One region of the Sphingomonas sp. BL-S-05 genome, then DNA from elsewhere that is predicted to be linked to it. Evidence: predicted binding sites of a transcription regulator. Region 1 holds the regulator's gene; each other region holds the start of a gene.

The links. Region 1 encodes LexA, which represses DNA repair genes until DNA is damaged. Its sites were predicted from a motif close to GTTCCNCNCTTGTTCT; they were not measured.
Region 2: ACZ1JS_RS19550 (ImuA family protein) is a predicted target of LexA. The motif match lies at 2,494-2,509, and genes of this name have one in related genera.
Region 3: ACZ1JS_RS18430 (LexA family protein) is a predicted target of LexA. The motif match lies at 5,071-5,086, and genes of this name have one in related genera.
Region 4: ACZ1JS_RS03530 (ATP-dependent helicase) is a predicted target of LexA. The motif match lies at 3,959-3,974, and genes of this name have one in related genera.

What each region holds. Positions count from the first base shown of each region.
Region 1 covers NZ_CM145499.1:1,592,211-1,600,064, forward strand. The annotation lists gene trpC (indole-3-glycerol phosphate synthase TrpC) at 1-614, shown strand, start outside; gene moaC (cyclic pyranopterin monophosphate synthase MoaC) at 611-1,078, shown strand; gene ACZ1JS_RS07320 (molybdopterin molybdotransferase MoeA) at 1,342-2,520, shown strand; gene lexA (transcriptional repressor LexA) at 2,574-3,236, shown strand; gene ACZ1JS_RS07330 (alpha-glucuronidase family glycosyl hydrolase) at 3,420-5,558, opposite strand; gene ACZ1JS_RS07335 (MFS transporter) at 5,768-6,994, shown strand; gene ACZ1JS_RS07340 (endo-1,4-beta-xylanase) at 6,991-7,854, shown strand, end outside.
Region 2 covers NZ_JBVFVS010000005.1:26,090-33,943, reverse strand. The annotation lists gene ACZ1JS_RS19570 (TonB-dependent receptor) at 1-852, opposite strand, end outside; gene ACZ1JS_RS19565 (hypothetical protein) at 900-1,280, shown strand; gene ACZ1JS_RS19560 (SOS response-associated peptidase) at 1,345-2,004, opposite strand; gene ACZ1JS_RS19555 (HU family DNA-binding protein) at 2,055-2,324, opposite strand; gene ACZ1JS_RS19550 (ImuA family protein) at 2,528-3,289, shown strand; gene ACZ1JS_RS19545 (Y-family DNA polymerase) at 3,204-4,988, shown strand; gene ACZ1JS_RS19540 (error-prone DNA polymerase) at 4,985-7,854, shown strand, end outside.
Region 3 covers NZ_JBVFVS010000003.1:34,659-42,512, forward strand. The annotation lists partial or broken gene ACZ1JS_RS18400 (DEAD/DEAH box helicase family protein) at 1-300, opposite strand, end outside; gene ACZ1JS_RS18405 (hypothetical protein) at 407-1,588, opposite strand; gene ACZ1JS_RS18410 (transposase family protein) at 1,618-2,472, opposite strand; gene ACZ1JS_RS18415 (IS256 family transposase) at 2,525-3,724, opposite strand; gene ACZ1JS_RS18420 (helix-turn-helix domain-containing protein) at 3,678-4,343, opposite strand; gene ACZ1JS_RS18425 (hypothetical protein) at 4,575-5,024, opposite strand; gene ACZ1JS_RS18430 (LexA family protein) at 5,141-5,554, shown strand; gene ACZ1JS_RS18435 (Y-family DNA polymerase) at 5,560-6,819, shown strand; gene ACZ1JS_RS18440 (molybdopterin-dependent oxidoreductase) at 7,402-7,854, opposite strand, start outside.
Region 4 covers NZ_CM145499.1:811,379-819,232, reverse strand. The annotation lists gene ACZ1JS_RS03555 (pseudouridine synthase) at 1-277, shown strand, start outside; gene rsmD (16S rRNA (guanine(966)-N(2))-methyltransferase RsmD) at 277-831, shown strand; gene ACZ1JS_RS03545 (GGDEF domain-containing protein) at 899-2,098, shown strand; gene ACZ1JS_RS03540 (MFS transporter) at 2,101-3,366, opposite strand; gene ACZ1JS_RS03535 (UrcA family protein) at 3,483-3,785, opposite strand; gene ACZ1JS_RS03530 (ATP-dependent helicase) at 3,978-6,254, shown strand; gene ACZ1JS_RS03525 (hypothetical protein) at 6,358-6,549, shown strand; gene ACZ1JS_RS03520 (alpha/beta fold hydrolase) at 6,634-7,461, shown strand; gene ACZ1JS_RS03515 (MFS transporter) at 7,574-7,854, shown strand, end outside.

The DNA.
Region 1 (7,854 bases):
AGATCAAGAAGGCCAGCCCGTCCAAAGGGCTGATCCGTCCCGATTTCGACCCGCCGGCCCATGCCCGCGCCTATCAGGCGGGGAGCGCCGCCTGCCTGTCGGTGCTGACCGACGTCCAGTATTTTCAGGGCAGCGACGACTATCTGCTCGCTGCCCGCGCGGCGTGCGACCTGCCGGTGCTCCGCAAGGACTTCAACGTCGATCCATGGCAGGTCGCAGAGGCACGGTCGCTGGGGGCCGACGCGATCCTCATCATCGTCGCCGCGCTGTCCGATACGCAGATGGCGGAGATCGAGGCGGCGGCGATCGAACGCGGCATGGACGTGCTGGTCGAGGTCCACGACCGCGCCGAACTCGATCGCGCGCTCATGCTCCGCTCGCGGCTGATCGGCGTGAACAATCGTAATCTCAAAGACTTCTCGGTCAGCTTTGATCGCACCTATGAACTGGTCGGCCATGCCCCGGCCGGCTGTACCTTCGTCGCCGAAAGCGGCCTGAGCACCCGCGCCGATCTCGACGCGATGGCCGAACACGGCGTCCGCTGCTTCCTGATCGGCGAGGCGCTGATGCGGCATCATGATGTCGAGGCGGCAACGCGGGCGATGATCGGATGAGCCTTACCCATCTCGATGCCGATGGCAGCGCGCATATGGTCGATGTCGGCGGCAAGGCGGTTACCCAACGCATTGCCGTCGCCACCGGCCGCATCACTATGTCGGCCGAAGCCCTGGCCGCCATCCGCGACGGCCTGGTCAAGAAGGGCGACGTGCTCGCCGTCGCGCGTGTCGCCGGCATCATGGCCGCAAAGCGGACCAGCGACCTGATCCCGCTCTGCCACCCGCTGCCGCTGACCAAGGCATCGATCGACTTCGCGTTCGAGGACGACGCGATCCGTGTCGGCGCAATTGCCGCGACCGAAGGCAAGACCGGCGTGGAAATGGAAGCATTGACAGCTGCTTCCACCGCATTGCTCACCATCTACGACATGGCCAAGGCGATCGACAAGGCGATGGTGATCGAGGGTGTGTGCCTGCTTGAGAAACAGGGCGGCAAGTCGGGCGACTGGCTGCGCGGTTGATCCATCGCGGAAGCCCCTTGTCACCCTGGGTCGCCCCAAACCTCTTTGAAAATGCGGGACGGAGCCAAAGCCAAACCGTACCCCGGCGAAGGCCGGGGTCTAGTTGGGGGACGTGAGTAACCTACGCAAACCCTTCCCAACTGGACCCCGGCCTTCGCCGGGGTACGGCTAGTTTTGTGGATAGATTTGCGGCTTCCATAGTAGCTTCGATACAGTCCCCGATGAAGAAATCGCCTACGCGCCCCCTCTGAAAAGGCCCACCCATGAGCCTCCTCCCCGTCGCCGAAGCCCAGTCCCGCGTCCTTGCGCTCGGCCGCGCCCCGCTTGCCGAAACCACGCCCATCGCCGACGCGATCGGTCGCTTCGCCGCCGCCGACGTCGTCGCCCGCCGTACCCAGCCCGCACGTCCGCTATCGGCCATGGATGGTTATGCGATCCGCTTCGACGACCTGCCTGGACCATTCGACGTCATCGGCGAAAGCGCCGCCGGTGCCGCCTTTCCCGGTGTCGTCGGCGAAGGACAAGCCACTCGCATCTTCACCGGCGCGGCAATGCCGACCGGCACCGATTGCGTGCTGGTACAGGAGGAAGCGACGCGCGACGGCGACCGCCTGCACCTGTCGGGGGAAGGCCCCGTCCGTGGCGGCAATGTCCGTCGCGCGGGGCTCGACTTCCGCGAGGGCGATTTACTGATCGCGGCCGGCGAGCGCATCACTCCCGCCCGCGCGGCACTGGCCGCGATCGCCGGCCATGGCAGCCTTTCCGTCGGTCGCCGCGTCCGCGTCGCCATCGCCGCGACCGGCGACGAACTCGTTCCCGCCGGACAGGCGATCCGCGACGACCAACTCCCCGAAACTAACGGCCTGATGCTCGCCGGTCTGCTCGGCGACCTGCCGGTCGATCGTATCGACCTCGGCATCCTGCCCGACCGGATGGACGCCTTGGTCGACGCCTTTACGAACGTCGACTGCGATCTGCTCGTCACCACCGGCGGCGCCTCGGTCGGCGAACATGATCTGGTCCGCCCGGCACTGGCGGCGGCGGGCGGGACCCTCGATTTCTGGCGGATCGCGCTGCGTCCGGGCAAGCCGATGCTGGCGGGAACGCTCGGGCAGGCGGCGGTACTCGGACTGCCTGGCAACCCCGTATCGTCGTACATCACCGCCTTGCTGTTCGTCCGCCCGCTGGTCGCACGCCTTGCCGGCGCGACCGATCCGTTGCCCCGCACCGTTCGCGCGACACTGGCCCACCCCCTCCCCGCCAACGGCCCGCGACAGGACTATCTCCGGGCGACGCTGGTCGACGGACAGGCATCGACCGCCGCCATCCAGGACAGCTCGATGCTACGGACCCTGGCGCGTTCCGATTGCCTGATCGTCCGCGCGCCGCACGCCCCGGCGGCCGATGCGGGCGACTCGGCGGAAATCCTGCAACTCGCTTGACGGCAAGCAAATCGTTTCCTATTGGTTCCACGTCTGTTCCGACGGAGGACCCCATGCTGACGCGTAAGCAGCACGAGCTGATCTGCTTCATCGATGACCGGTTGCGCGCGACCGGCGTATCTCCTTCGTTCGAGGAGATGAAGGAAGCGCTCGACCTGAAGTCCAAATCGGGTGTCCACCGCCTGATCTCGGCGCTGGAGGAACGCGAATTTATTCGCCGTCTGCCCAATCGCGCCCGCGCGCTCGAAGTGTTGCGGATGCCCGAGCGGCCGGTCGCCAAGAAGGCGGCGGCCAAGCCTGCCGCCGCCCCCCGCCCCACGCCCCAGCCTGCGAACGACGTCATCGAACTGCCGCTGCACGGCCGCATCGCCGCCGGTGTCCCGATCGAAGCGATCGAGGGACAGGCGACGCTGCCCGTCCCCGCCGCGCTGCTTGGTGCCGGCGATCACTATGCGCTTGAGGTTGCCGGGGACTCGATGGTCGAGGCCGGCATTCTCGACGGCGACTATGCGCTCGTCCGCCGGACCGAAACCGCCCGCGACGGCGAGATTGTCGTGGCGCTGATCGAGGATAGCGAGGCGACGCTCAAATATTTTCGCCGCGAAGGCGCGATGATCCGTCTCGACCCCGCCAACCGCAGCTACGACCCGCAGCGCTATCGCCCCGAACAGGTGCGCGTACAGGGCAAGCTCGCCGGCCTTCTCCGCCGCTACTAACCTCCATTCCCTTCCCCGGCGGCGAGGAAGGGAGCGGCAACGCCGTGGAAGGGTGAGAGCGATCTAACCCCTACAAACCGCCTGTTAAGATTCAGTCGCGATTGCAAACGCACCGCGCGCAAGTGTGAACTTAGTGAACTTTGGCGCCCCGCCCGGCTTCTCCAACCGGGCGGGGCCTCACCGTTATTTGCCGTTACCCGGCGCCCATGGAGTCCGTATCGCCTTGTAATAGCTGGCCGGATGCGGCGGCGGCGTTACCCCGGCCGGGATCGGACGGCCCGATACCTCGGCGAAATAGGCGATGCACGCATCACGCCACCACTGCGCCTCCTGCCGCTGAATCGCGAGGAACTGGCTGACCTCGGCAAAGCGCTCCGCATCGACCTTCCCCTCCATTGCGGCCCACTGCGCCTGCATCGCTGCAACCTCGGCCACGCCCCGGTCGTAATGCGCGACCAGCTCCTCCCATAGCGTCCGCCCCGACCCCATTCGCCGGTCCCATGAGACGCGATGGAACCACAGCAGCAGATTTTCAGGCACTGACTTGGGATCGCTGAACTTCTTGGCCAGCACCGGCGCATATTGCGCGGCGGCGTTGCTGCCCGACGGCGTCCGGTCGAACCCGATGCCGTTCCGGTCGGCCTTGTGGAAATAGACCGGGTTCCAGTCCTCCCGTGCCAGATCGTCGACCCACGGCCCCGGCCCGTAATGGTGACCGGTCGCGAACAGGTGATTGAGGCCCAGCGGCATCATGTAATCGACGACTGCCTCGTGCGACCGCATCATCATCGCGACGATCGGCTCGGCCGCCGCCTGCCCCCATGTCATCGCCGCCCAGTCGCGCGCGATCTCGCGCGCATCGCCGTCCGGGTTCCAGGCCAGCCGCCCGAACGCATACCAGTTCGCCTGATCGAATTGCGATCCCGACCAGTTGCGATCGGTGCCGATGTTCGACACCCCCGCCATTCCCGTCAGCGCGCCCGGCCGTACCGGCGTGTCGAGCACGTTGGCGACCGTGGTACCCTTGCGCGGACGATAGGTGTCGCTGCGCAGCACCTCCTGCCACAGGGTCCCGAGATAGACGAGGTGCGTGGCGAACCCCATATATTCCTTGGTGATCTGCACTTCCATCATCAGCGGCGTGCGCGGCATCGCCCCGAACAGCGGATGGAAGGGTTCGCGCGGCTGGAAGTCGATCGGACCGTTCTTGACCTGCACGATCACATTGTCGGCGAACTTGCCGTCGAGCGGCTCGAACTCGCTATAGGCCTGTCGCACCCGATCCTCGGGCTTGTCGTTGGCGTAGACGAACGCCCGCCACATCACGATCCCGCCATGCGGCTTAAGCGCGCGGGCCAACATGTTGGCGCCATCGGCATGACTGCGCTTGTAATCGCCCGGTCCCGGCTGCCCCTCCGAATTGGCCTTGACCAGGAACCCGCCGAAATCGGGAATGCGGGCATAGATTTCGTCGGCCTTTGCCTTCCACCATGCCGCGACCTGCGGGTCGAGCGGATCGGCGGTCTTCAGCCCCCCGATCTCGATCGGCGCCGAGAACCGGGCCGACACATAGACCTTGATCCCCCAAGGCCGAAAAATGCCGGCCAGCTTCTCGATCTTGCCCATAAATTCGGGCTTCAGGATATCGGCGCTGGCATTGACGTTGTTCAGCACCGTGCCGTTGATGCCGACCGACGCATTGGCGCGGGCATAGTCGGTATAACGCGGATCGGAAAAGCCCGGCAGCTTCTGCCAATCCCAAAGCGACCGCCCGGCATAGCCGCGCTCGACATAACGATCCAGATTGTCCCAATGGTTGAGTATCCGCAGCCCAAGCTTCGGCCGATCCACCACCGACAGCTTGTCGATCGAACCGCCGGTCTGGGCGATACGGAGCAACCGGAACGCACCATATAACACGCCGATCGGCCGGTTCGCCGCTATTACCGTCACCGGCTTTCCATCGACCGTCGCCGACCGCACCACGAACCCCTCGTCGCCGAGGTCCGCCAACGGCAACCGTAACGCCGCGATCCGCGCAGACCTGACCGTGCCGATTACGATGGCTCCATTTGCTACGTTCCCCGTAGCAACCGCACGGCCGATAAGGCCGCTCATTCCCCGAGCAAGCTCCGCCGCCGCCAGTTCGATCGTCGGATCCGCTTCGTCACGCACTACCGATGTCGCCCGGGCAGCAACGGCGTTCACCTGCGCCGCTGGCAACGGCCGGTATCGCAGCCAAAGGTCATACCCATCCTCGGCGCGTGCGGGGGCGGCCCATAGCGCGCCGACCAGCATGATCCACCCCAACCATTTCAGCATCCGGCATCCTCTTTGCGTCCCGTCTGACCGACGGCGTTGACACGAGCATAACATGCCGACCATGGTAGCGCTACCACGTCCAAGAGCGTGGAATCGGAGAGCGCATGACCCTGAATCCCCCCGATCGCGCGGGTGCGTCCGCAGTTGCGGCCAGTTCCTTGCCACCCTTGGCCAAGCCGGCAGGGCGGGTACGATGGATCGTCTGCGCGATGTTGTTCTTCGCGGTCGTGCTATCCTATGTCGACCGGCTGGTGCTCGCAGTGCTGAAGCCCGATCTGGCGCAGCAATATGGCTGGTCGGAAACCGGCTATGCCGATCTCGCCTTCTATTTCCAGCTCGCCTACGGCCTCGCCTATGTCGTCGCGGGTCGCATCGTCGACCGGATCGGTGCGAAGGCCGGCTATGCGCTGGCGATGATCGTGTGGACGTTCGGCCATGTCCTCCATACCGCATTCACCTCGACCAGCGGCATGATCCTCGCGCGGATGCCGTTGGCGGCGGGCGAGGCCGGCACCTTCCCCGCCGCGATCGCCGCGACCAACGAATGGTTTCCTAAGCGGGAGCGGGCGTTTGCGATTGGGATATTCAACGCGGGGTCGAATGTCGGGGCGTTGCTGACGCCGTTGCTGGTGCCATTTATCGTTGTGACGCTGGACCTTGGCTGGCGGGCGGCGTTCTTCGTCACGGGCGCGCTGTCGATCGTCTGGCTGGCGGCGTGGTTCGCATTCTATCGTCGGCCGCGCGAAAAGGCGTCATTGTCGGCCGAGGAACTGGCATGGATCGAGGCCGATCCGGTCGAACCGCAGCGCCACGTCCCCTGGGCGCGCATGTTCCGCATCCGCCAGACCTGGGCCTACATCGCCGGACGGTTCCTGATCGATCCGATCTGGTGGACGTTCCTGTTCTGGCTGCCCGACTTCTTTGCGAAGTCGTTCAACCTGTCGATGAAGGAATTCGGCCCGCCGCTGATCGCGGTCTATCTGCTCGCCGATGTCGGATCGGTGGCGGGCGGATGGCTCAGCACCCGGCTGATCGGGGGCGGCATGTCGATCGGACGGGGACGCAAGACCGCCATGTTCTGCGCCGCGCTGTGCGCCGTGCCGATCGCCGGCGCAGTCTACGCGCCGAGCATGTGGGTCGCGGTCGGGCTGATCGGGCTGGCCTGTGCCGGGCATCAGGGCTTCTCGGCCAATCTCTATGCACTGCCCGGCGACCTGTTCCCGCGCTGGATGGCGGGGTCGGTGGTCGGCATTGGCGGGCTGGCCGGCGCGGTCGGCGGCATGCTGATGGCGAAGTTCGCCGGAGCGATCCTCGAAACCGTCGGCAGCTATCAACCGATCTTCATCGTTGCCGCCTGCGCCTATCTGCTCGCGGTCGCGGTCATCCACCTGATCGTACCCAACTACACCCCCGTCGATGGAAAGGCCGTCGCATGACCATGATCGATCGTCGCAACATGCTTGCGGGTAGCGCCGCCCTCCTCGCCGCCACGACGGTACGCGCGGCAGACACGCCTACCGATACGCTGAAGGCCGCCGCCGCCAGCAAGGGCCGTCGCTTCGGATCGGCCTTCGCCTGGAGCCCGCCGGGTGCCGATGCCGGATCCTTCGCCAACCCGGCCTATGCCGCGTTGCTCAAGCGTGACTGCGACGTGCTGGTCCCCGAAAACCAGATGAAGTGGCAGGCGATCCGCCCCGCCGCCGACCGGTTCGATTTCAGTCGCTTCGATCCGATGGTCGAATGGGCGACGACCAATGGCTTCGCGCTGCGGGGACACACGCTGCTCTGGGCCTATTCGAAATGGTTTCCGGCATGGCTGAACAATCATGATTTCGGCCAGCGGCCCGCGGTCGAAGCCGCTCGCATCCTCGACCAGCATATCGATACCGTCACCAAACGCTATGGCCGCAAGATCGAAAGCTATGACGTCGTCAACGAAGCGGTCGATCCCGATACGGGGGGCTTGCGCGAAACATCGCTGTCGCGCGCGATGGGCGGCACGGCGGTCGTGCTGGACCATGCGTTCCGCACCGCGCGGGCGGCGGCACCGCATGCCGAACTGGTCTATAACGACTATATGAGCTGGGAAGACGGTAACGCGAAGCACCGCGCCGGGGTGCTCGCGCTGCTGGAGGAGTTTCGTCGCCGCGGCACGCCGGTCGATGCGCTGGGCGTCCAGTCGCATATCGGCCTGTTCAAGCCGACGACCGATGCCGGCGCGGTCGCGAAGCGGCTGGAACCCGAATGGCGCGCGTTCCTCGACCGGGTGACAGGCATGGGATACCGGCTGGTCATC
Region 2 (7,854 bases), on a different replicon from region 1:
GACGCCGTCGAACTGCGATCCTTGAAAATCAGTGCCATCCGGTGCGTAACCGTCCACGCCGTCGTCGGGCGCGTTGAAGCGCGGCAGGAACGAAGAGACGAAGATAGAATCCGCGCGGCTGCGCTGTTGGAAGTAGCTCCCACCCACCAACAGACCAAGACGATGTCCGTCGCCTACAGTCCACTGGTTGCTGAAGAGACCCGCAAACGATCCTTCGCCGCGCTGTTCCAAGTCGCCCCAGCTCATCGCACCCGAGAGGTAGACGATACGCTCCTTACTGTCGAACGGCTTGCGCGTGTTGATGCTCACGGTGCCGGCGATGCCGCCCTCGATCAGATCGGCGGTCGCGTTCTTGAACACTTCCACTGAACCGGCGAGTTCGGCGGGTATGTCGTTGTAGCCAATGTCGCGCCCAGCACTGACAGCGAACGTGTCGCGTCCGTTAAACTCGCCACGGGTGTAGGTCAGGCCACGAATCTGAACGCCCGAACCTTCGACGGAGAAGTGCTGTGAGTCGGTTGGTGCAGCGAAGCGATCGATCGATACGCCAGGGACGCGCTGGAGCGCCTCGTTGATCGAACGATCGGGAAGTGCCCCAATGTCCTCGGCGGTGATTGCATCGACAACGGTATCGGCGCGGCGTTTGATCTCCTGCGCATTGGCGAGGCTTGCACGGATACCAGTGACGACGATGTCGTCAACCGGCTGATCTTCGGTGGCAAGATCCGTAGTCGCCGGCTCTGCCGTCTGAACGTCCTGAGCAAAGGCGGCGCCATGACCGATCGTCGCGATGACCGAAACACCGGCAACCAAGCGGAGCAACGTTGCACGCTTAAAGGCTATTCCCTTCATATCCATCCCCTTTTGATCATTGCGCCCGACGTTCGTCACCGGTGCGCTTGCACAGCCGCGCCATGCCCTGCGTTGATACCACAGGACTGATTACCTACACCATTAAAAAAAGAGTTTTTATTAAAATCATGTTGGTAAAAGGGTTGCTCGACGCGCCGTTCCTATCATGGCGACACGATCGCTCTATCGAAGATGGGCAGCGCATCACCGACGGGGTTGCCATCTCGTTTGGCCAAGATGTCGGCTACACGATTGAGCAGGGGATAGGGGGATCAGTAGTTAAGATCGTTCGGCTCAATAACGAACCCGCGCCCCTATGGGCCGCGCACCGCGTCCGGCCTGTGATCGAAGCTGGAGCTCCCAATGCCCCACTACAAGCCCAGCGGCGACCACGTATGCAGCGGCGGATTCGGTTTGGAGGACTGTAGAAATCGGGTGAACGACCGGCGGAAAGTGGGAAGGGGCCCTGGGTCCCTGACGACCGCCTTTGGGTCAAATAAGATGCACAGCTCCTACCAGCCTATCGACAGTACCGACCCGCATAAGCTGTGACGGGTAGGGTGCGACAAGCTCCCGCAGGCCATCCCAGGGAGCGTTGAGCCAGCGATCGTGATCGTCGTCATGCAAGATGACCGGCATGGCTTTGGGATGGATTGGTGCGACCACCGCGTTCGGCTCAGTGGTCAAGAAACCATAGGCGTTGCCCCTTTCGGTCGGCCGCCAAATGCCAGCAAAGGCGAAAACAGGCCGACTTGGTACATCGAACCAATGAAGGGGCTTCTTGCCGTCTTCACCCGGCACAGACCCATATTCGGAGAACGACGTGACTGGTACCAGGCAGCGACGTGCCGGCGTGGTCAACATCGATCGCCAGAAGCTCGATTTGAGATTGCGGACGTTCGTCACGTACTTGGTCAGCTTTACCGCCGGGTCCCGCTTGCTCGGCACCAGCGTTGGAACGCCCCATTCCATACGCTCCATGCGACGATCGGCACCATCCCAAACGATGACCGCGCCGTAGAACGGTGTCTTCTTGCCCGTCGGGAAGATGTCGCCGACGGGGAAGGTCTCATCGACCTCATAGGGAGGGCGGATGCCGAACGTCGCCGCGACCTCAGCCTGCTTCGCCGTCAGTCGATACCGATTGCACATCCACCCCTCCCGTTCGCGCCAGCGATTTGGTTCGCCGACGCCCGCTTACCTCACAGCTTGTCCTTCAGGCCCTTGGCAGCCGTGAACCCGATCTTCTTCGACGCTGCGATCGTGATGCTTTCGCCCGTTGCAGGGTTGCGGCCCTGACGCTCCGGCCGATCTTTAACTGCAAACTTGCCGAACCCGGGGATCGAGACGTCCTCACCCTTTGCGGCTGCTTCAGCGATCTGGTCGAAAACAGCGGTGACCGCCTTCTTCGCGTCAGCCTCGCTTGCGCCAGTTGCCGTCGCTACGCCCTTGGTCAGTTCGCCGATGTTCATGGTGTTCGTGCTCCGTTGAAAAAACGGCGGGACCCTGACCGATGACCGACGGACATGCAACACCGGGGCGGGTCAAGCGGATGCTATGGGAGGCGGACGCTACCGGCTTTCGTCGCGCTGAAATCGGTAAGGCGAGCGGATCTCACCTTGACCAAAGCGGCTTAGTAATGGAACATAAATGGAACACGTAGAGTCTAGCCCATATGCCCGCCGCCCTTCATTCCACCGCACCCGGCATAGCGGATCTTCGGACGATCGCCACGCCAGCGACCGACTACCGGGTCATGCCGTTCGGCATCGACGTGATCGATCGAAGGCTCGGGGCGGGGGGGCTTCGGGCAGGCGCGCTGCATGAAGCGAGCGCGCCGAGTGTCGCTTTAGTCGATGATGCCGCCACGACCCTCTTCCTCGCCGGCATCGCCGCGCGTGAGGCGGCTGTGCGGGGCGGACTGGTCTTCTGGGCGAGCTGCCGGATGGATTTGTATGCTCCGGCACTCGAACAAGCCGGGCTTCCCGCTGCGAGCGTGATCTATGCGCAGCCGCGCGATGACGCGGCGCTCCTGGCGGTGATCGAAGACGCGGTGCGCGACGGCACGCCTTCAGTGATCGTAGGAGAGGCGGCGAAGATCTCGATGGTCGCTACCCGCCGACTGCAGCTGGTCGCGGCAGAAGCGGATATGCCAGTCCTACTGCTCAGGCGACGACGCGGCCTCAACGCGGATCCGCTTGCCGAGCCGTCGGCCGCGTGGACGCGCTGGCGGATCGGCGCGGCACCATCCGAGCGGCTCGGCGTCGCGGGGGTGGGACGCGCGCGATGGGCGGTGGAATGCGCGCGTCAGCGCGGGGGCGAGGGTTTCTCGCTGATTGTGGAGGCCAGCGATGAGACGGGTCGTCTCGCTGTTCCTGCCGAACCTTGCCATCGACAGGCTAAGGCGGTTGGAACGGTTCGCCTCGCGGCAGCCTGACCGGCCTGTCCTCACGCTGCCGGTAGACGACGATCCGGGTGCCTGTTCGGTGCCGCGGGGCGGCGGTTGGCGGCCTGGTGCGCGTTGGGCACGCGAAGGCATGCCATCGCGCGCTGATGTCGAGACGCAGATCGCTGGCCTGCCGACCCACGCGCAACCACCCATGCGCGAGCTCGGGCGTCGATCCGAAGCAGCCAGTCATCCCTATAAGGCGACGACACCGGCGCTGCGGATCAGCGTGCCTGCTGCCAAGCCGCTTGAACACGCACCGCTGGCGCTGATCGGGAAGGTCGGTCGACGCGAAGAGGTAGTTGCCGCCTGTGATGGCGCGCGCGCCCTTGGCGTGCATCCCGGCATGGCCGCAACCCATGCGCGCGCCCTCGTCTCGGACCTCGATTTCCGCCCGGCTGACCCGGTGGCGGATGCCACGGTGCTTGACCGCTTGGCGCTCTTGGCAGTGCGACGCTGGTCACCAATCGTCGCGGTCACGCCTAGCGATGGTCTTTGGATCGACCTTACGGGCTGCGCCCACCTACATGGCGGTGAGGAGCGGTTCTGCAGGCGGCTGCTCGCCTTCTGCCAGCGGGCAGGTTTCGCGGCGCGGGTGGCGGTCGCCGAGACCTCCGGTGCCGCGCATGCGCTCGCGCGCTTTGGCCGGACCGAGCTGATCCGCGTTGCGCCAGGCGCGGTCACGGATGCGATCGCGCCGTTGCCGATCATGGCGCTGCGCCTCACGCCCAGTGCACTAAGCGCTGCGAAGCGTTTTGGGTTCGAGACCATCGCGGATCTGCTGCCCGTCGCCCGTGGGCCGCTGGCGCGTCGGCTCGGTCTGCCAACGATCACGAGGCTTGATCAGGCGCTTGGCGCTGTTGCCGAGCCAATTACGCCCGTGGAAGACGTAGAGGTGCCGGTCGTCGAGCGGCGCCTCCTCGAGCCGATCGGAACGGCCGAGGCGATCGAACAGGTCATGGGTGACCTGTTGCAGGACCTGGCGACGGTTTTGCAGGCGCGGGGGCTGGGGGCCCGCGCCTTGCGCCTGACGGGCATTCGCGTCGACGGCACCGAGCAGGTGGTCGCCATCGGCACATCACGACCAACCCGCGAAGTGCCGCACCTTCTGCGCCTGTTGAAGCTACGGATCGAGCGGATCGATCCCGGCATGGGGCTTGAGCAGTTCTGGCTGGTCGCACCTCACACGGAACCGCTCGACGCGGTTGATCTCGGCGCGGTCCTCGCAGGCGACACCTTGGTGCGGGACCCAGCGCGTCTGGTCGACGTGATCGCGGGCAGGATCGGGCCGCACGCCGTCTTCAGGATCGCGCCCATCGAAAGTCATGTGCCGGAGCGAGCCGTTACCCGCTCGGACCCGAATGGCATGCCCGGCAGGTGGCCGAAGTGGCAACGACCGATCCGGCTGTTCAGCCGGCCGGAGCCGCTCGCGCGCGTCATCGCGCTGATGCCGGATCAGCCACCTCGCCGGTTCGAGTGGCGAGGGCGGGTGTATAAGATCGTGGCCGGGGATGGGCCGGAACGCGTCCACGGCGAATGGTGGCGACGTGACGCCGAGGTCTGGGCGGTGCGCGACTATTACCGTGTCGAGGACGAGGAGGGAGGGCGCTACTGGGTCTTCCGGCGTGGCGACGGCTTCCAGGACGAAACCGGCGATCTGTCGTGGTGGATGCACGGGGTCTTTGGATGACCCATTATGTCGAGCTGCAGGTGCTGACGCACTTCTCGCTGTTGCGCGGCGCCTCGTCACCCGAAGAGCTGTTCGCGGCCGCGGCGCTGCTCGGCTACCCGGCGATTGGTGTCAGCGACATCGGCACGGTTGGTGGCGTGGTCCGCGCCTGGGAAGCGCAAAAGGCGACCGGCGTCCGCTCGATCGCGGGAGCGCGTGTCGACCTGTCCTGCGGACGACGCTTGTTGCTTTATCCCACCGACCGGCCTGCCTGGTCGCGGATCACGCGGCTGCTGACGGTCGGCAAGACCCGGGCGGGGAAGGGCGCATGCCTGCTTCACTGGCATGACCTGCAACCATGGTCCGAGGGCGTGATCGCCCTCCTGCTACCGCACGAGGCGGACGAAGAGAATCTGGCAGCGCTGGAGGATTTGAAGGCGGTCTATGGCCGTCGAGGCTACATGGCGCTTTTCCAGCGCCGCCGGCCGGACGATGCGGTCCGTATCGATGCGCTGGCGCGGCAGGCGGGCGGTGCGGGCGTGCGCGCCGTCGTCACCGGCGATGTGCTGTACCACGCACCCGAGGCACGGCTCCTGCAGGATGTCGTCACGGCGGTGCGCGAGAAATGCACCGTCGACGAGCTCGGCTATAGGCGGGAGGTGAACGCGGACCGGGCGCTCAAATCGCCAGACGAGATGGTCCGCCGGTTCCGCGACTATCCTGACGCACTGCAGGCCAGCGTCGACATTGCCAGGCTCTGCACCTTCGACTTGGGTGAACTGGCCTACCAATACCCGCATGAGCGGGTGATTGAAGGGCTTACTGCGCAAGAAGCGCTGGAGCAGCTGGCGGGTGAGGCGGTCGAGCGGATGTTCGACGGCGCCGTGCCGCGGGCGTACCGCGACCAGATCGCGCATGAACTGCGCCTTATCGCTGAGCTCGGCTATGCGCCTTACTTCCTCACCGTCCATTCGATCGTGCGCGAGGCACGCCGGCGCGGCATCCTCTGCCAAGGGCGCGGTTCGGCCGCCAATAGCTGCGTGTGCTTCGTGCTCGGTGTCACTTCGATCGATCCGATCAAACATGAACTGCTCTTCGAGCGGTTCGTGTCAGGCGAACGGCGCGAACCGCCCGACATCGATGTCGATTTCGAGCATGAGCGCCGCGAAGAGATCATCCAGTGGATCTACGACACCTATGGCCGTGACCGGTCGGCGCTGACCGCGGTTGTAACGCGCTACCGCGCGCGCGGTGCGGTGCGAGATGTCGGCAAGGCGCTGGGTCTGCCCGAGGACCTGACCTCATCGCTCGCCGGGCTGGTCTGGGGCTGGTCGGCCGAAGGCGTCGGCGAAAAGCAGGTCAACGAGCTGAACCTCGACATTGGCGATCGCCGCCTGCGGCTGACCCTCGATCTTGCCCGCAAGCTGATCGGCGTCCCCCGACACATGAGCCAGCATCCAGGGGGCTTCGTCCTAACGCACGACCGCCTCGACGATCTGGTGCCGATCGAACCGGCAGCCATGGAAGACCGTCAGATCATCGAATGGGACAAGGACGATATCGACGCACTGAAATTCATGAAGGTCGACGTTCTGGGGCTCGGCATGCTTGGCTGCATGAACCGCGCCTTCAACATGCTGGAAGCGAACAAGGGCCTGCGTGTCGAACTGAAGGACCTGCAGGACGACGACCCGGCCGTCTACGCGATGATCCAGAAGGCAGACACCCTTGGGACCTTCCAGATCGAGAGCCGCGCCCAGATGTCGATGCTGCCGCGCATGAAGCCGCGCCGCTTCTACGACCTGGTCATTCAGGTCGCGATCGTGCGGCCCGGACCGATCCAGGGCGACATGGTCCACCCCTATCTTCGCCGGCGCGAGGGGCTCGAGAAACCGGAATATCCAAGGCCGGAATTACGGGCGGTTCTGGAGAAAACCCTCGGCGTGCCGCTCTTTCAGGAGCAGGCGATGAAGGTCGCGATCGTAGGAGCGGGCTTCACACCGGCCGAGGCGGACCAGCTGCGAAGGGCAATGGCGACCTTCAAATTCACCGGTGGGGTCAGTCATTTCAGCGAGAAGCTGGTCGAGGGCATGGTCGCGCGCGGCTATCCGCGCGAGTTCGCCGAGCGGACCTTCCGCCAGCTTGAGGGCTTCGGTTCTTACGGTTTCCCTGAGAGCCACGCGGCAAGTTTCGCCAAAATCTCCTACGCATCGTCGTGGATCAAGCATCACCACCCGGATGTTTTCTGCGCAGCGCTCATGAACGCGCAGCCCATGGGCTTTTACGCGCCGGCGCAGATCGTGCGAGATGCACGTGAACATGGCGTCGAGGTGCGGTCGCCTTGCGTCAATGCGAGTCGCTGGGATTGCACGCTGGAGCCGACCGGTGAGCGCTACCTCGCGGTCCGGCTCGGCCTGCGAGTCATACGCGGTCTCTCGAACGCCGACGGCGCCAAGATCGTCGCCGCGCGCAGCACGATGCCTTACGGGAACGTCGAAGACGTCTGGCGGCGCTCGGGCGCGCAGCGTGCGGCGATCGAGAAGCTGGCGGACGGCGATGCCTTTCATAGCTTCGGTGCCGATCGGCGGCAGGGCCTATGGAAAGTGAGGGGGCTCGGTGAAGCGCCGCTACCGCTGTTCGCGGCGGCCGATCAAGCTGCGGCAACGCTGAGTGCAGAAGGCGTCGAGCCGGAGGTGGCACTGCGCGCGCTTACCGATGGCCGTGAGGTGATCGAGGATTATCGCAACCTGCAATTATCGCTTCGTGCCCATCCGCTCACGTTCGTCCGAGACGAGCTGGCGCGCCGCGGCGTCACGCGCTGTGCCGATCTCGCCAGCGTCCGCGATGGTCGCCATGTCGAGGTCGCCGGCATCATCCTCGTCCGCCA
Region 3 (7,854 bases), on a different replicon from region 1:
CCGCTGGCTCGCCGGGGTGACGCCCCAATCGGCCGGGTTGGGAACGCCACGCCACGCATCGACGTAGCCGCGAATTGCGTTAATCTTCGCGTTCTCGGTGTAGGTCTCTAAATCGAGTGACGCCTGTGTGGCGGAAGCCTGCTTCCGTGACGCGGGCACCGGCACGATGAACTTGGACGGGCGCCGTCCCTTGATCGGCTGCCCTTCAATCGGCTGCCCTGTGTCGTCGAGCCGATGGTAGAGGTACGGCGGCGCGTAGGGCGAGTTGAGAATCGGTCGTTCGTAGAAACTGTTAGCCACCAGCACTCCCCCAAGAAACCGTCATGATCGACCTGGCGACGCTTTGTCAAAGGTGCTCGCTTGCGCGGTGAGGTTTCCGCTCTGTCCTATGACAGCGTGCGAACGCTCAAATCGGCTGAAAACTGCGCGCGTCGAACTTCCGGCCCGTCATCAGGTCGCGGTTCGCGTTCGCCTGCCAGAAGCCGAAGGGGTCGTCGTCAGCGCCGAACTGCTGCAGGTGCATCACGCCTTCGACGTCGGCCTCGTCGTACGGTGCGGCCAGACCAGCGACCGTGGAAGGGTCGCCGAGCACCAGATAGGTGAAGCGACGCTCGTCGCCTGATGCTACTACGGCCTTCCCCTCCTCCAGCGACACGACGGCGCCCGGACGCAGTCCGACCCGGAAGATTTCCGGCCCCACTACCTCGTAGTAGGCTGGCCCCGCGACGGGCGGGTGGAGCAGGAGATGCGGGGGCGCCAGAGCGGCGGTGGGAACTTGCACGGCCAGCGACGCCGTGCGGCCGGTCGTGCTCTCTCGATAGACCTGGAGATCGAGCACCTCCTCGCGAGCCATATACGAGGTCGTCTGGAAGCCGATCGAACCGCCCGACGACATGGCAATGCGGCGCAGATCCTCCTCGCTGCGCACGGTGTCCAGGCTGGTGAGGTATGCATAGGCGACGTTGGCGAGTCTGCGGGTGCCCTGCAGGTTCCACTGAGACCCCCAGATTTCCCGACTCTTCTGGATGGCGCGAAAGGCCACGGGGTTCGTGACGTGGAACAGCTGGAGGTCGAAGTCGCCGTCCTGGCGTGGAAAGGCGCGACCGGTGGCGTGCTGCAGCAGCCGGCGAGGTGCAAGGATCCGGCACCGGTAGAGCTGCGCGCCGTCGGCGTAGCGGTGAACTAGTCCGTCCGAACGGATCGCGACCATCAGGCGCGCCGCCCGCGTGGTGCGCGGATCGCCGACGTCCACGTTGAACGTCGCACGATGTACGCCGGGCTCGATGTCGAAGGTCATGGTCGACGGTCCGAAGAAGCTGGGCTGGTAGAAACGCAGTCCGCCCAGCGCGACGAAGACCTGCTGCGGCAGTAGCAGGCTCCCGACCTTGCCATGCCCTAGATACACCTTGATCAGGCCGTCGTAGCTCACGGAGTCGCCGAGGCGCACATCGTCCGCGGTCCGGACCGGCAGACCGGCGAGCCGCGCATCAAAGGTAATCTTCATCGAGCCGATATAGGGTATAACGCCGCCCAGTTGCGACCACCCGCCTTTCCCGACGTCCGCAATTGAAAACGGATCGGAGATCATGAGCGGCAACGTGTGGCCGGCTTCGGACGCTAGCGGGCGTACTCGCCCAGGCCGCGCGCAACCAGCTCCTCATTGGAGAGGCGTGGACCACGCTTGAGCCGTTGATTACCGAGCGTGCGACGATCCAGCTTTGGGCCGGATGGGGCCGGGCAGGGCGCCTTGAACAGGCCAACAGGCTGTGCGGTGCGCGCCGGCTCGTTGTTGTTCCGTTTAGCGTGGTGCGGCTGAGCCTGCTGGATGGTGCGGGCAAGCGCCAGCGCCACGTCGAGGTGCTTGTTGTCGACCACCGCAGCCTGGTTCACCCGGCGCATCTTGTCGAACATGCGATAGGGTAGAGCCGTGCCCTCGTGCTGGATCTCGAGCCGACCGTCCGGGTACTCGCACACGTCGACCTTCTTGCGCGCGAGCGCCTGCGACGCAGGCGAGGGCTCCAGGATGAACATGGCCTTGTTGTAGTGCAAGGTGAGGGCGCCGGTGACGGTGCGCTGCTCGCGCCAGACCAGCTCAGCCTCCAGGTCTTCGTGGATGGCCAGCGGCCGGTGCAGGTCGCGCGGGTCGAACGGCGCCTTGGCGAACCGACGATTGTGCTGCGCCATGTAGGAGGGGAGGAAGGCGTTGGCTTGGTCGATGGTGGAGATGCGCTGTAGCCGCATCGCCTTGACGAGGCGGTCCTGCAGCGTCGCATTGACCCGCTCGACGCGTCCCTTCGCCTGCGGCGAGTTCGCGCAGATCAGCTCGATGTTGAGCCGGTCGAGCGCACGGCCAAGGTGGGTCATGCCATCACCCCTCGCCGTGGCCGTGTTGTTGCGGAAGGCGCTGTGCTTGTCCGTGTAGAAGGCCACCGGCTTGCCGTGCCGCTCGAGATAGGTCCGGGTGGCGCGCATGTAGGAGAAGGGGGACTGTCAGGAATTTTGTGCGGGAGGCCGGTTACCGTCATTAGATGACGAAGCGCTCACCGAAGATTACGGCGAACTGACTTTTGGCCTCACCCCATTCGCGCGGTGGGCGCTTCCATTCGTCCGCCGCGTGATTGAGCACGAGATATAACAGCTTCATCGCGGCATCGTCACCGGGGAAATGGCCGCGGGTACGGACGGCACGGCGAACCTTCGAATTCAGGGCCTCGATGGCGTTCGTAGTGTAGATGATCCGGCGGACGCCCTCGGGAAAGGCGAAGAACGGGATCACCTGGTCCCAGTGTCGCCGCCAGCTTATGGCGATGGCCGGGTGTTTCTGGCCCCAGGGGCCTGCCTCGAACGCCTCCAGCGCAGCCATGCCGGCCTCGGGCGTCTCGGCACGGTAGACGCCGCGCAACGCCTGGGCGATGAACTTGCGCTCCTTCCAGGACGCAAAGCTCATGCTGTTGCGGATCAGATGGACGATGCAGGTCTGGACGATGGCCTCGGGGAAGACAGCGTTGATCGCCTCCGGGAACCCCTTCAGGCCGTCGACGACGGCGATCAGGATGTCGGCGACGCCGCGGTTCCTGAGCTCGTTCATAACGCGCAGCCAGAATTTGGCCCCCTCGGTCTGCTCGATCCAGATGCCGAGCACCTCCTTGGTCCCGTCCGGCTGAATGCCCAGCGCGATGTAGACCGCCTTGTTGCGGACGAACCCTTCGTCGCGGATCTTCACCCGGATCGCGTCGAAAAACACCAGCGGATAGCAGGCGTCGAGCGGCCGACCCTGCCATTCGGCAACCGCCTCCAGCACCGCATCGGTGACGGTCGAGATCAGGTCCGGCGAGACGCCGATCCCGTACAGCTCCTCGAGGTGCCCGCGGATTTCGCGCACCGTCATCCCGCGCGCGTACATCGAGACGATCTTGTCGTCGAAGTCGGGGAAACGGCGCTGGTATTTGGCGATGAGCTTCGGGTCGAACGTCCCCGCCCGGTCGCGTGGCACGTCCAGCGTCACCTTCGACGTGCCCGTCAGCATCGTCTTCCTCGATGACCCGTTGCGCCGGTTGATGGTGCCTGCGGCGCCTTCGCTTTCCAGATGATCGTCGAGCTCAGCCGACAGCATCCGCTCCGACAACGCCTTCTTCAGCTCGTCGAGCAGACCGTCCTTTGCAAACAGCTCCTGCGGGTCACGACCAGCCAGAAGCTGGTCCAAAACGTCCTTGTCGATTGCCATATCGATGGTCCCTTCCATTCCATCCTATGGCCTCCCGCACAAAATTCCTGACAGTCCCGGAGAAGGTGCTCTCGCTCTCGACCATCTCGACGTGCATCAGCTCGCTGGTGGCATCGTCGATGAAGACTAGGAGCGTGCATTGCGGACCGCGGCCCTCGAACCACCAGTGCTTGGAGCCGTCGACCTGGATGAGCTCGCCGCGGCAGTCGCGCCGGTAGCGCGGCTGGTACGGGCGAGGGCGCTTGGCCGCACGGTCCCGCCACAGCCCGGCCTCCAGCATGATGCGCCGCAGGGTCTCGCACGACAGGCCGATGCCGTGGCGCTCGGCGAGGTACTCGCGCGCCAGCGTCGGCCCGAAGTCGGCGTAGTGCTCGCGCACTAGCGAAACCACCTCGGCGCGGAAAGCGTCGCTGTAGCGCCGGTTGCTAGGGCGTCCTCGCTTACGCGACACCAGGCCGCTGGCGCCGTCCTCCCGAAGTCGGCCCAGCAGCCGGTACACTTGCCGCCTCGCAAGGCCGAGCAGTTCCATCGCGTCCGCGACCCGGATCTCGCCACGGTCGAGCCGCATCAGCGTGTCGAAACGGGTGATCTCAGCAGCACTCATCGCCAGCACCGTCATACAATGCGCGTCCTCGTTGCCGAGAACGGCTATGACACCGGCGACCCGCCGATAGCACCGCAGAGTGCCATTTCTATCTAGCGGGCTGGTGCCATTTGTACTTAGCGCTTACACCTGTTTTGTTCGATAATATATCTTATGTTAAATCAATGGCTTAGCAGATTTCCGGCATCGTTCTTGCAGAGACTGACGTGGCTTTTTCGCAGCTAAGGCTTGCCAGTCAGTCGCGAGTTAGCCGCGCCGTCGTTCTCGCGCGCGAGCGTGTCGCGGATCTTCGTAAAGATCCTGCAGCGCGCGCAGCCGAAACGCATTCCACCAGCGTTGCCAGCGATGCTCCTCGGCATCGTGGAGCATGTGACATCGCTGGCATAGCGCGGCGAGATTGCGCGGCGCGCTATTGCCAGGATCATGATCCAGATGCGCGCAGGCCAGCACGACATAGGTGATCCGCACGACGTCGAGCGCGAAGAGGTCGCCGACCTTCACCCGTCGCCCCTCTCCCGATCGCCAGCATCGCGCTTCGCTATCCCACCAGCGCCCATCGCCCAGATGCGCGACGTGCCGAAGATGCGGTCGCCGGCAGCGTTCGCAGCGCCCTCCTGCCCGCACGAACCGGATCTGGTCCGACAGCAGCGGCCAGTCGATCGGGTACAGCCAGCGGTTTTCGGGGCGGATCGGCATCCATGACTCTATGAGTCATGCGAAATGAGAACAAAAGGAAAATCTCGTTCCCTTCATGTTCTTATCCAGCATATCATGCGCGCATGTCCGCGTGTGTGATTCCCCTGTCCCAACCGATGCCGATCGCCGATCTGCCGCCAGCGTTTCGCCTGAGGGTGGTGAGCGCGGCCGGCGCTGGCTTCCCCTCGCCTGCCCAGGACTGGGAGGAAACCGCGATCGATCTCGTGGCGCTGCTGCGCCTCGACCGCGCCGCCAGCTTCGTGTTCCGGGTCAGCGGACAGTCCATGATCGACGCTGGAATCTATGATGACGACGTGGTGGTGGTCGATCGCGACGCCACGCCGGTTAGCGGCCGCATCGTCATCGCCGTGGTCGACGGGGGCTTCGTGATCCGCCAGTTGGTCTGGCGCGACGGCAAGCCGGTCCTCGAGGCCCGCAACGCGCGGATGCGCTACGACGCGGTGATCGCGGATGAGAGTGTCGAAGTGTGGGGCGTCGTCCGCGCCTCCGTGCGCAACCTGCAGGGCTGACCGCCATGTGGGCGATCGCTGACGTCTCCAACTTCTATTGCTCGTCGGAGAGGGTATTCGACCCGTCGCTGCGCGATAAACCGCTCATCGTGCTGAGTAACGGGGACGGCTGCGCCATCGCGCGCTCCGAGGAGGCCAAGGCGCTGCACATCAAGATGGGTGCGCCGATGTTCAAGATTCGTGATATCGTCCGCGAGCATGGCATCCAATACCGCAGCAGTTCCTACGAATTGTATGCCGACATGAATCGTCGCTTCAATCAGGTCCTCGCCGAGCACAGTTGCACGGTCGAGGTGTACTCGATCGACGAATCGTTCTTTCGCCTGCCGGTGCTCCCGAACGGCCTGGGCGACGTGGCGGCCGCGCACCGCGTGATCGCGGCCGTCAAGCGTGCGACGGGCCTGCCGATCCGCATCGGGCTTGGCCCGACCCGGACGCTGAGCAAGGTTGCCAACGCCCTCGCCAAGGCGTCGGAGAAGGTCTGGAAGGGCGTGGTCGACCTGCACGACATCGAGCTGCGGCGGCGCCTGTTCGCGCAATGGCCGGTCGAGGAGGTCTGGGGCATCGCGCGAGCGATGACCGAGCGGCTGCGACCGCTCGGCGTCAGGACGACGGCCGATCTTGCCGCCCTCCCCCCGGAGGTCGCGCGCGACGTGGGGACGGTGATGCTGGAGCGGCTCGTGCGCGAGCTGAACGGCGTCGAATGCACCGATTTCGAGCCGGAGCCGCCCCCGTCCAAGGCGACCGCGGTGACCCGCTGCTTCGGTGAGCCGGTGCGCGAGGTCGCGGCGCTGCGCGAGGCGATGGTGCGCCGCGCGGTCCGCGCGGCCGAGAAGATCCGCGCGCAGGATCTCGCTGCCACCCGCCTGATCGCCTTTGCCCACGGAAGCCGGTTCAAGCCCAACGCGCCGTCCGCCTCGCGCATAGCGCGGCTGTCGCCGGCGACCAATGATCCGCGCGTGATCGGCGGTATGGCGGGCCGCATGGCGGATGTCATGTACGAAACTGGCGGCGTCTACACCAAGTGCGGCGTCATGCTCGAGGGGCTGGAGCCGATGACCGCGCACCAGGCCGACCTGTTCGCGGTGCCCGATCCGCGATCCCCTGCCCTGCTCGCCGCGATCGACGGGCTCAACGGGCGGTTCGGCCGCAACACGATGCGGCTTGCCTCCGAGGGCTTTGGCCAGAAGAGCTACGACACCAAGCGTGCTTTCAAGAGCCCGTCCTGGACCACGCGGATCGATCAGGTGCCGATCGCGCGGTGAGATCAATAGCGATAGCCTGCCTGCCGGCAGGCCGCTGCCAGCTTCATCACTCGCCCATCCTTCGCGCCGTACTGGCGCAACCGTGCGGAATAGCTGTAGGCGCTTGCAATCGTAGCGGCGTGTGCTCGCAAACAGCCTGATTTCCTGCTCACGCTTTCTGCCACTGGCGGGGAGCGTCCTGCTCGAATTATCTGCCAGTGTGCTCGCCATCATCCGGCGCTGCTTGCAAACGGGGCGTTGTGCTCACGCTCCGTGCCAATGGGCTCTCCAAACCCGTAGCCGGCAAGCGCTTTTGCGAAGCAGGTTTCCAGAACAGTTCTGACAAGCGGCGGGCCGCAGAAATGCGTTGTCGTCATGGCCCGCCCGCGAGGTCGTCAGAAAGGAAGGTTTTCGCGAACGGCGGGCGGCGCACTGAACGGGCGCAGATATACGTTTACGACCGAACCCGTCGAACCGCGCTGGCTACGATCGTCCCGTTTGGGATGGTGAAACGGGAATGTCAGCTTTCGCTGGCGGAATGTCGGACACGTTCAACGTCCAAACCACCGCCAGCATAGAAATTTATCGTGTGATCGCGATCTCTCAGAGTCCTGCGTACCACTCATATCCTGCAGCATCCTCCCAATACCCACCCTTGCCGCCATAGATGCCGGCAAGGCTTGGGACCGCCTCGATCCGCTGGACATATTTCGCGTGTTTATAGCCGAGCTGCCGCTCTACCCTGAGACGTAACGGCGCGCCGTTCTGGACCGGAAGCAGCTGGTCGTTGATCCCCCAAGCCAGGATCGTCTGCGGATGAACGGCGTCGATCCGGTCGATCGATTCATAGTACATGGTCCCGTTGGTCTGTGGGTCGGCACAATGAAACACGATAAAACGGGCTTGCGGACTGACACCTGCGCGATCCAGCAACAGCTTTAGGGGCACACCGTGCCATTTCGCGATCGCGCTCCAGCCCTCCACGCAGTCATGACGTGTGATCTGGGTTCGGGTCGGCATCGCCCTGATCTGGTCGAGCGAAAAGGCTTGCGGGTT
Region 4 (7,854 bases), 780 kb from region 1:
CGAGCGGCCCGACAATGCCCGCACGCGCCGTGCCGCCGCCCATGCCGATCGGCCGGGCTATGACGGAGTCGCTCGCAAACCACGCGTCGAGCGCGGCGACGCCGCACGCGGCCCGGTCGAAAAGCGGATGACGCGCGAACAGGCGGCCGATGCCGACCGGGCGAGCTTCGTTGACCGGCCGAAGCGCAAGCCGACCGGCTGGGCCAAGGCCGCGCCCTCGAACAAGCCCGCCAAGGGTAAGCCCAAAGGCGGCCGTCCGGGCGGGGGCAAGCGCTGATGCGGGTCATATCGGGCATGTGGCGCGGCCGGCCGATCGTCGCGCCGAAGGGCGATGCGACCCGTCCCACCGCCGATCGCACGCGCGAGGCACTGTTTTCGATGCTGGCCAGCCGGGTCGGCAGCTTCGACGAACTGGCGGTCGCCGATCTGTTCGCCGGATCGGGCGCCCTGGGGATCGAGGCATTGTCGCGCGGTGCCGCGACGTGCCTGTTCGTCGAACAGGACCGGGCGGCGCTCGACGCGCTGCGCGCCAATCTGACCAAGCTGGACGCGGCGGGCGGCGACGTGCGCGCGACCTCGGTGCTGGCGCTGGGCCCCGCCCCGCGTCCGCTCGACGTGGTGATGATGGACCCGCCCTATGGCAGCGGCGCCGGCGCGGTGGCGGCGGACAAGCTGGCGCGGCTCGGCTGGATCGGGCCGGCGACCTGGGTCAGCATCGAAACCGCCAAGGCCGAGCCGATCGAGCTGCCCCGCTTCACGGTCGATGCCGAGCGTGTCTATGGCAAGGCCAAGATAACGCTATTGCGACTTGCTATGAACGACGGGGATTGACGGACCGGCGCGTTCGCGGCGAAGATCGCTAGCAGACGAGGCAAAGACGGGTACCGGACGAGAAAGGATGGATAGTGCGGTCTATGCCCTGATCGTCAATGCGGTCGTCGCCGGCCTGTTTGCGGTAACATTCGCGATCATCCGCCTGTCCTATCCGGGACAGCGTTACGTCACCTATTTCGCGCTGACCTACCTGATCGGCGGGCTGACGCCGCTCAGCGAACTGGGCGTCCGGCTGACGCCGTTCACGACGCCGTTCCTGATGCTCAGCTACGGATCGTTCCTCGTCAGCATATCGATGCTGCTGCCGGGGCTGGCACTGATGGCGGGGCGGCGGCGGCCATGGCGGGCGGTTGCGCTGCTGATCCTGTGCGGCACGCTGCTGCGGGCGGCGATCTGGGACGGTCCGCGCAACGAGCTGTGGTACGAGCTGGCGTTCCAGTCGCCCTTCATGGCCGGATCCGCGCTGGCGACGTTCATCGCGGTCGACGCGGTGCGGCGGCGGCGCGACCCGCTATGGCTGGCGCTCGGCATCGCGCTGGCGCTGATGACAACCTATTTCATCATCAAGCCGCTGTTCGCGGCGGCGTTTGGATCCGGCGCGACGCCGATCGCCTATGCCGCAAGCAGCTATGCCTTGCTGTCGCAATCGGTCGGCGGGGTGCTGATCGTGACGGTCGGGTTGCTGGCGCTGTTGCTGGTCGTGCAGGGGGCGATGGGGCGGACGATCGCCGAATCGGAGACCGATCCGCTGACCGGCATCGCCAACCGGCGCGGATTCGACCGGCGGGCACAGGCGATGATGGCCGATGCCCGCGCGCGCCAGCAACCATTGGCGGCGATCCTGTTCGACCTCGACCATTTCAAGCGGGTCAACGACAATTACGGCCATGCCACCGGTGACGCGGTGCTGCGCGCCTTTGCCCGGATCCTCGCCGATCGCCTGCCCGCGAGCGCGGCGGTCGGCCGGCTGGGCGGGGAGGAGTTCGTCGCGCTGCTCGAACGCACGACGCTGCGCGGGGCGTGGCTGAGCGCGCAGACAGTGCGGACGGCGTTGTCGGAAACCTCCTCGCATCTGCCGGCGGTGACGATCAGCGCCGGGCTGGCGGTGCTGGAACCGGCGGACACGATCGACAGCCTGCTCGAACGCGCCGATCGCGCCGCCTATGCCGCGAAGGATGCCGGGCGCAACCGCATCCTGCCGGTACCCGATCCGGTCGGCGTCGAACCGAACGCCGAACCGAGCCGGGTCAGCCGGACCGGCTGACGTCAGCGGGCACGCGGAACGAGCGCGAGGCCGATCAGGCTGGCCACCCCCGCCCCGGCCAGTACCATGCCGACCGACCACAGGCCGTAATCGATCGACAACGCCTGGGCGATGCTGGGGGTCAGGCCGCCGCCGATCAAGCCGCCGATATTGAACCCCATCGACGCACCGGTATAGCGCACGCGCGCCGGGAACAGCGCGGGCAGCCACGCGCCGAGCGGACCATAGACGAAGCCCATCATCAGTAGCGCGAACGACAGCCACGCCCCGATGACGAACAACGATCCGCCGCCGATCATCGGCCCGAGCAGGCCACCCGCCAGCACCACGCCGATACAGCCGCCCGCCAGCACCCGCGTCGGCGTCGAACGGTCCGACAGCCAGCCGGCAAGCGCAATGCCCAGCGCCATGAACAGGATCGCGACCAGCTGCGTCTGCAGGAACGCACCGCGCGAATAGCCGAGCGTGGTGGTGCCGTAACCGAGCACGAAGGTCGTCGCGATATAATAGAGCGCGAAGCAGGCGATCACGCCGAAGGTGCCGGCCAGGGTCGCGCGCAAGTGACTGTCGGCCAGTTCGGCGATCGGGACGCTCGGCGGCGCTTCATGCGCCAGCGCCTGCGCAAATGCGGCGGTTTCGGTAAGTTTAACCCGGACCCACAAACCCAGCCCGACCAGCGCGACGCTGAACAGGAACGGCAGGCGCCAGCCCCAGGCGAGGAAGTCGGCCTCGGACAGGGTCAGCCCAAGCAGCAGGAACAGCCCGTTGGCGGCGATGAAGCCGACCGGCGCGCCGAGTTGCGGGACCATGCCGAACCGTCCGCGCCAGCCGGGCGGCGCATTCTCGACCGCGAGCAATGCCGCCCCACCCCATTCGCCGCCCAGCCCCAGACCCTGCGCGAACCGCAGCGTGCACAGCAGCAGCGGCGCCACCCAACCGACCTGTGCATAGGTCGGCAGGAACGCGATGAGCAGGGTCGATCCGCCCATCAGCATCAACGATGCGACCAGCGTCGACTTGCGGCCGAGCCGGTCGCCGAAATGGCCGAACACGACCGCTCCGAGCGGCCGCGCGACAAAGGCGAGACCGATGGACAGATAGCTGGCCATCAACTGCGCCGACGCGCTTTCGGACGGAAAGAACAGCGATCCGAAGACGAGGGTCGCCGCGGTCGCATAGATATAGAAGTCGTAGAATTCGACCGAGGTCCCGATCAGGCTGGCGATCAGGATGCGGCGATGGGCCAGCATTGGGCGGAGGCTTGTCATGCCCCCGCCTAACGATTTGGCACCGTTGCGCAAGAAGGTTTCCTGAACACGCAACGCTACGCAACTATTCATATAGCCGCCCCCGGCACCGGGGCCGGGGTGGCGAACCGCACCCTTTACTTCGCGCTGGCGACAGTCACCGGCTGCAACTGCGCGACCCGGACCTGGCCGTCGCGGTGCATTTCGGCGCGGCAGCGGTTTTCGTCGGCGATCCGACGTAGGCCGAGCACGTTCGAACGACAGGCCTTGAGCGACGCACGGTCGATACGCGCGTCGAGCACGCGACGGTCCTCGGCCTTGGTCAGGTCCAGTCCGGCATAGGACACGCGAGCCGAGACGGTTTCGCGCTCCTCGGCATGGGCGACGGACGTCAGACACGCGAAAGCGGTCGCCGCGAGGGCGACGATACGAATGGTCATGATGGTAGCTCCTGCGAATTCGGTGCCCGTCGCGGCAGCAGTCGTCCACGAATCGGACGCCGCCGTCCGCCGGCAACGCGCTGCTAGACCGAAATTGTTGCAACGCAGCGAACCGTCGATGGCAGGACGATGACGGTTCCGAAACAATTTCATTGCTTGTGGCGTCGGGCTTCGTTCCCTACCTGTTCGGCGATGTCGCTTGTTCCCACTCCTGCCGATCCGCCCTATCTGCGCGGGCTGAACGAACCGCAGCGTGACGCGGTGCTGACTACCGACGGCCCGGTGCTGGTGCTGGCGGGCGCAGGCACCGGCAAGACCGCGGCGCTGACCGCGCGGCTGGCGCATCTGCTCTATACCCGCAAGGCGTACCCGTCCGAAATCCTGTCGGTAACCTTCACCAACAAGGCCGCACGCGAGATGCGCGAGCGCGTCGGGCGGCTGGTCGGCGACATGGTGGAGGGGATGCCGTGGCTCGGCACCTTCCACGCGATCGGTGCCAAGATGCTGCGGCGGCACGCCGAGCTGGTCGGGCTGCAATCCAACTTCACCATCCTTGATACCGACGACCAGTTGCGACTGCTCAAGCAATTGATCGTCGCCGCGAACCTCGATGAGAAACGCTGGCCGGCGCGCAGCCTGGCCGGGCTGATCGACGGATGGAAGAACAAGGGGATGACCCCGGCCGATGTCGATGCGGGCGAAAGCGAACGCTTCGCCAACGGACGCGGCGGCGAATTGTACCAGCAATATCAGGACCGGCTGAAGGCGGTAAATGCCTGCGATTTCGGCGACCTGTTGCTGCATGTGCTGACGATCCTGCGCACGCATCGCGAGGTGCTGGCGCAATATCAGCAGCGTTTCCGCTACATCATGGTCGACGAATATCAGGACACCAACAGCGTCCAGTATCTGTGGCTGCGGTTGCTGGCGCAGGAACGCCGCAACCTGTGCTGCGTCGGCGATGACGACCAGTCGATCTATTCGTGGCGCGGTGCGCAGGTCGAGAATATCCTGCGGTTCGAGCGGGATTTCCCGGGCGCGAAGATCGTCCGGCTGGAACAGAATTACCGGTCGACCCCGCATATCCTGGGCGCGGCATCGGGCGTGATCGCGCATAATGGTGGGCGGCTTGGCAAGACGCTGTGGACCGAAACCGATGTCGGCGAGAAGGTCCGCGTCATCGGTGTGTGGGACGGACCCGAGGAAGCCCGCCGCGTCGGCGAGCTGATCGAACGCGGGCAACGCGACGGCAAGAATCTCGACCAGTTCGCGATCCTAGTCCGCGCACAGCACCAGACGCGCGAGTTCGAAGAACGCTTTATCGGCATCGGCATGCCGTACCGGATCGTCGGTGGCTTCCGCTTCTACGAACGCGCCGAGATCCGCGATGCGCTCGCCTATCTGCGCGTGGTGAACCAGCCCGCCGACGACCTCGCCTTCGAACGGATCGTCAACGTGCCCAAGCGGGGACTGGGCGACAAGGCGGTGCAGACCGTCCACCGCTTTGCCCGCGCTACCGGCTCTTCGCTGATGACCGCCGCCGCGCGAATCCTCGACACCGACGAACTGACCGGCGCGGCGCGCAAGTCGCTGGGGCGTCTGGTCGGCGACTTCGCACGCTGGCGCGACATGGCGCAGAGCCTGCCCCATGCCGAACTGGCGCGGCAGTTGCTCGACGAAAGCGGCTATACCGCCATGTATCAGGCGGAGAAGACCGCCGAGGCCGCCGGGCGGCTGGAGAATCTGACCGAACTCGTCCGGGCGATGGAGGAATATGAGTCGCTCGGTGCGTTCCTCGAACATGTCTCGCTGGTCATGGACAATGAGGCGTCGGCGGAGGAGCCGAAGGTCACGATCATGACCATCCATGCCGCCAAGGGGCTGGAGTTCGACACCGTATTCTGCGTCGGCTGGGAGGAAGGGCTGTTCCCGTCGCAGCGTTCGCTCGACGAAGGCGGCACCGCGTCGCTGGAGGAAGAGCGTCGCCTCGCCTATGTCGCGATCACCCGCGCGCGGCGGCTGGCGGTGGTGTTCCATGCCGCCAATCGTCGCATCTATGGTCAGTGGAATTCGTCGTTGCCGTCGCGGTTCGTCGGCGAACTTCCGCCCGAGCATATCGAGACGGAAACCACCATGGCGGGTGGCGAGAGCCTGTGGCGTGCCAATTGGAGCGAGCGGGCCGACCCGTTCGCCGACGTCGCGCGCGGGACGGGGCGCGGTCCGGGCTGGCAGCGCGCCGCATCGCAAGGGTCGAGCTTCACCACCACTCCGTCGCGAGTGGTCGAGGCACGGGCAAGCGCGATCAGCCTCGGCAATAAAGGGCGCAGCGATCTGTCGACCGGGCAACGCGTGTTCCATCAGAAATTCGGTTACGGCACGATCGAGACGATCGAGGGTAACAAGCTGGAAGTACAGTTCGAGAGCGCTGGACCGAAGCGGGTGCTCGACAGTTTCGTGACGCCAGGTTGATGTGTCGGTGCGCGACAAAGCCGTGCTTAACGTATGTCAGCGACCCGATTTCCATCTTGCTATATTGTTCGATCGGCAAACTACGGACCGTCAGGAGGTTCCGATGTCGATCATCGACAATACCGAATATTACCGCCGCCGGCTGGACGAGGCCCGGACACGCGCGGACAACGCGCTGCTCCCGGAAGTACGCCGCGTCCATCGCGAAATGGCGGAGCGCTACTCGGTGATGTTGCAGGATGCCGAGCGCGGCCGACCCGCTTCGCCGATACTGGGGATCGTTCCACGCGGTTGATGCGCCGTACGAAGGCGCGGCGACAGGCAACCCGCGCGCATGTCGGTCGTTCAGTTCGAGCCATTCCCGGACAAGGATTGATCGATGCCCTATGTGAAGACCCGCGACGGTACCAACCTGTTCGTAAAGGATTGGGGACAGGGTCGCCCCGTCATCCTGATCCATGGCTGGCCGCTGTCGGCCGATAGCTGGGACCCACAGGCAATGGCGCTGGCCGATGCCGGATATCGGGTCATCGCCTATGACCGGCGCGGTTTCGGCCGGTCGGATCAGCCCTGGTCGGGCTATGATTACGACAGCCTGTCCGACGATCTGGCCGATGTAATGGCCGAAACCGGCGTCAGCGACGATGCGGCACTCATCGGCTTCTCGATGGGCGGGGGCGAGGTCGCGGGCTATATGTCGCGCCATGACGGCAAGGGCGTCAGCCGGGTCGGCTTCATCGGGTCGGTCGTACCGTATATGCTGCAGACCGACGACAATCCCGATGGCATGCCGCAGGACCAGCTTCAGGAAATCGCCGATAGCATCAAGGCGGATCGGCCCAAATTCTTCCGCACCTTCTTCGACCAGTTCTACGGGGTCGGCTTCATCACAAGCCCGGTCAGCGAAGAAGTGCTCGACCTGTCGTGGAACACGGCGATGCTCGCGGGTCTCAAGCCGACATTGGCCTGTGCCGAATCGTTCGGGACCACCGACTTCCGCCCCGACCTGCCGTCGATCACCGTGCCGACGCTGATCATCCACGGCACCTCGGACCAGACCGTGCCGATCGACGCGACCGGCCGCGCGCTGGCGAAGGCGCTGCCGAATGCCGAACTGATCGAATATGACGGCGCACCGCATGGGCTGTTCGCGACCGAGAGCGACCGGCTGACCGACGACCTGCTGTCGTTCCTCGGGCGGCGGTAACGACCGGCGTCATCCCGGCGCAGGCCGGGATGACGCCGCCAAAGCCCAAACCAATACCCCCCAAGCCGATCTGCATTGCCCCGGCCCAACAGCGGACCTAAACCCCCACCCCATGTCCGCGTCCCCGCACCCCTTCGCCATCCCCGCGTTTCGCGCCTATTTCCTCGCCCGGCTGTCGAACACGCTGGCGCAGATCGCGATGGTCGTCGTCATCGGATGGCAGGTGTACGACATCGCCCGCGAGACGATGACGATCCGGCAATCGGCGTTTCAGCTTGGGTTGATCGGCGTGGCGCAGTTTTTGCCGCTGCTTGTCCTGTCACTGGTAGCGGGTTGGGTCGCCGACCGGATCGACCGGCGCTGGATCGCGCGCGGATCGGTTGCGCTGGAGGG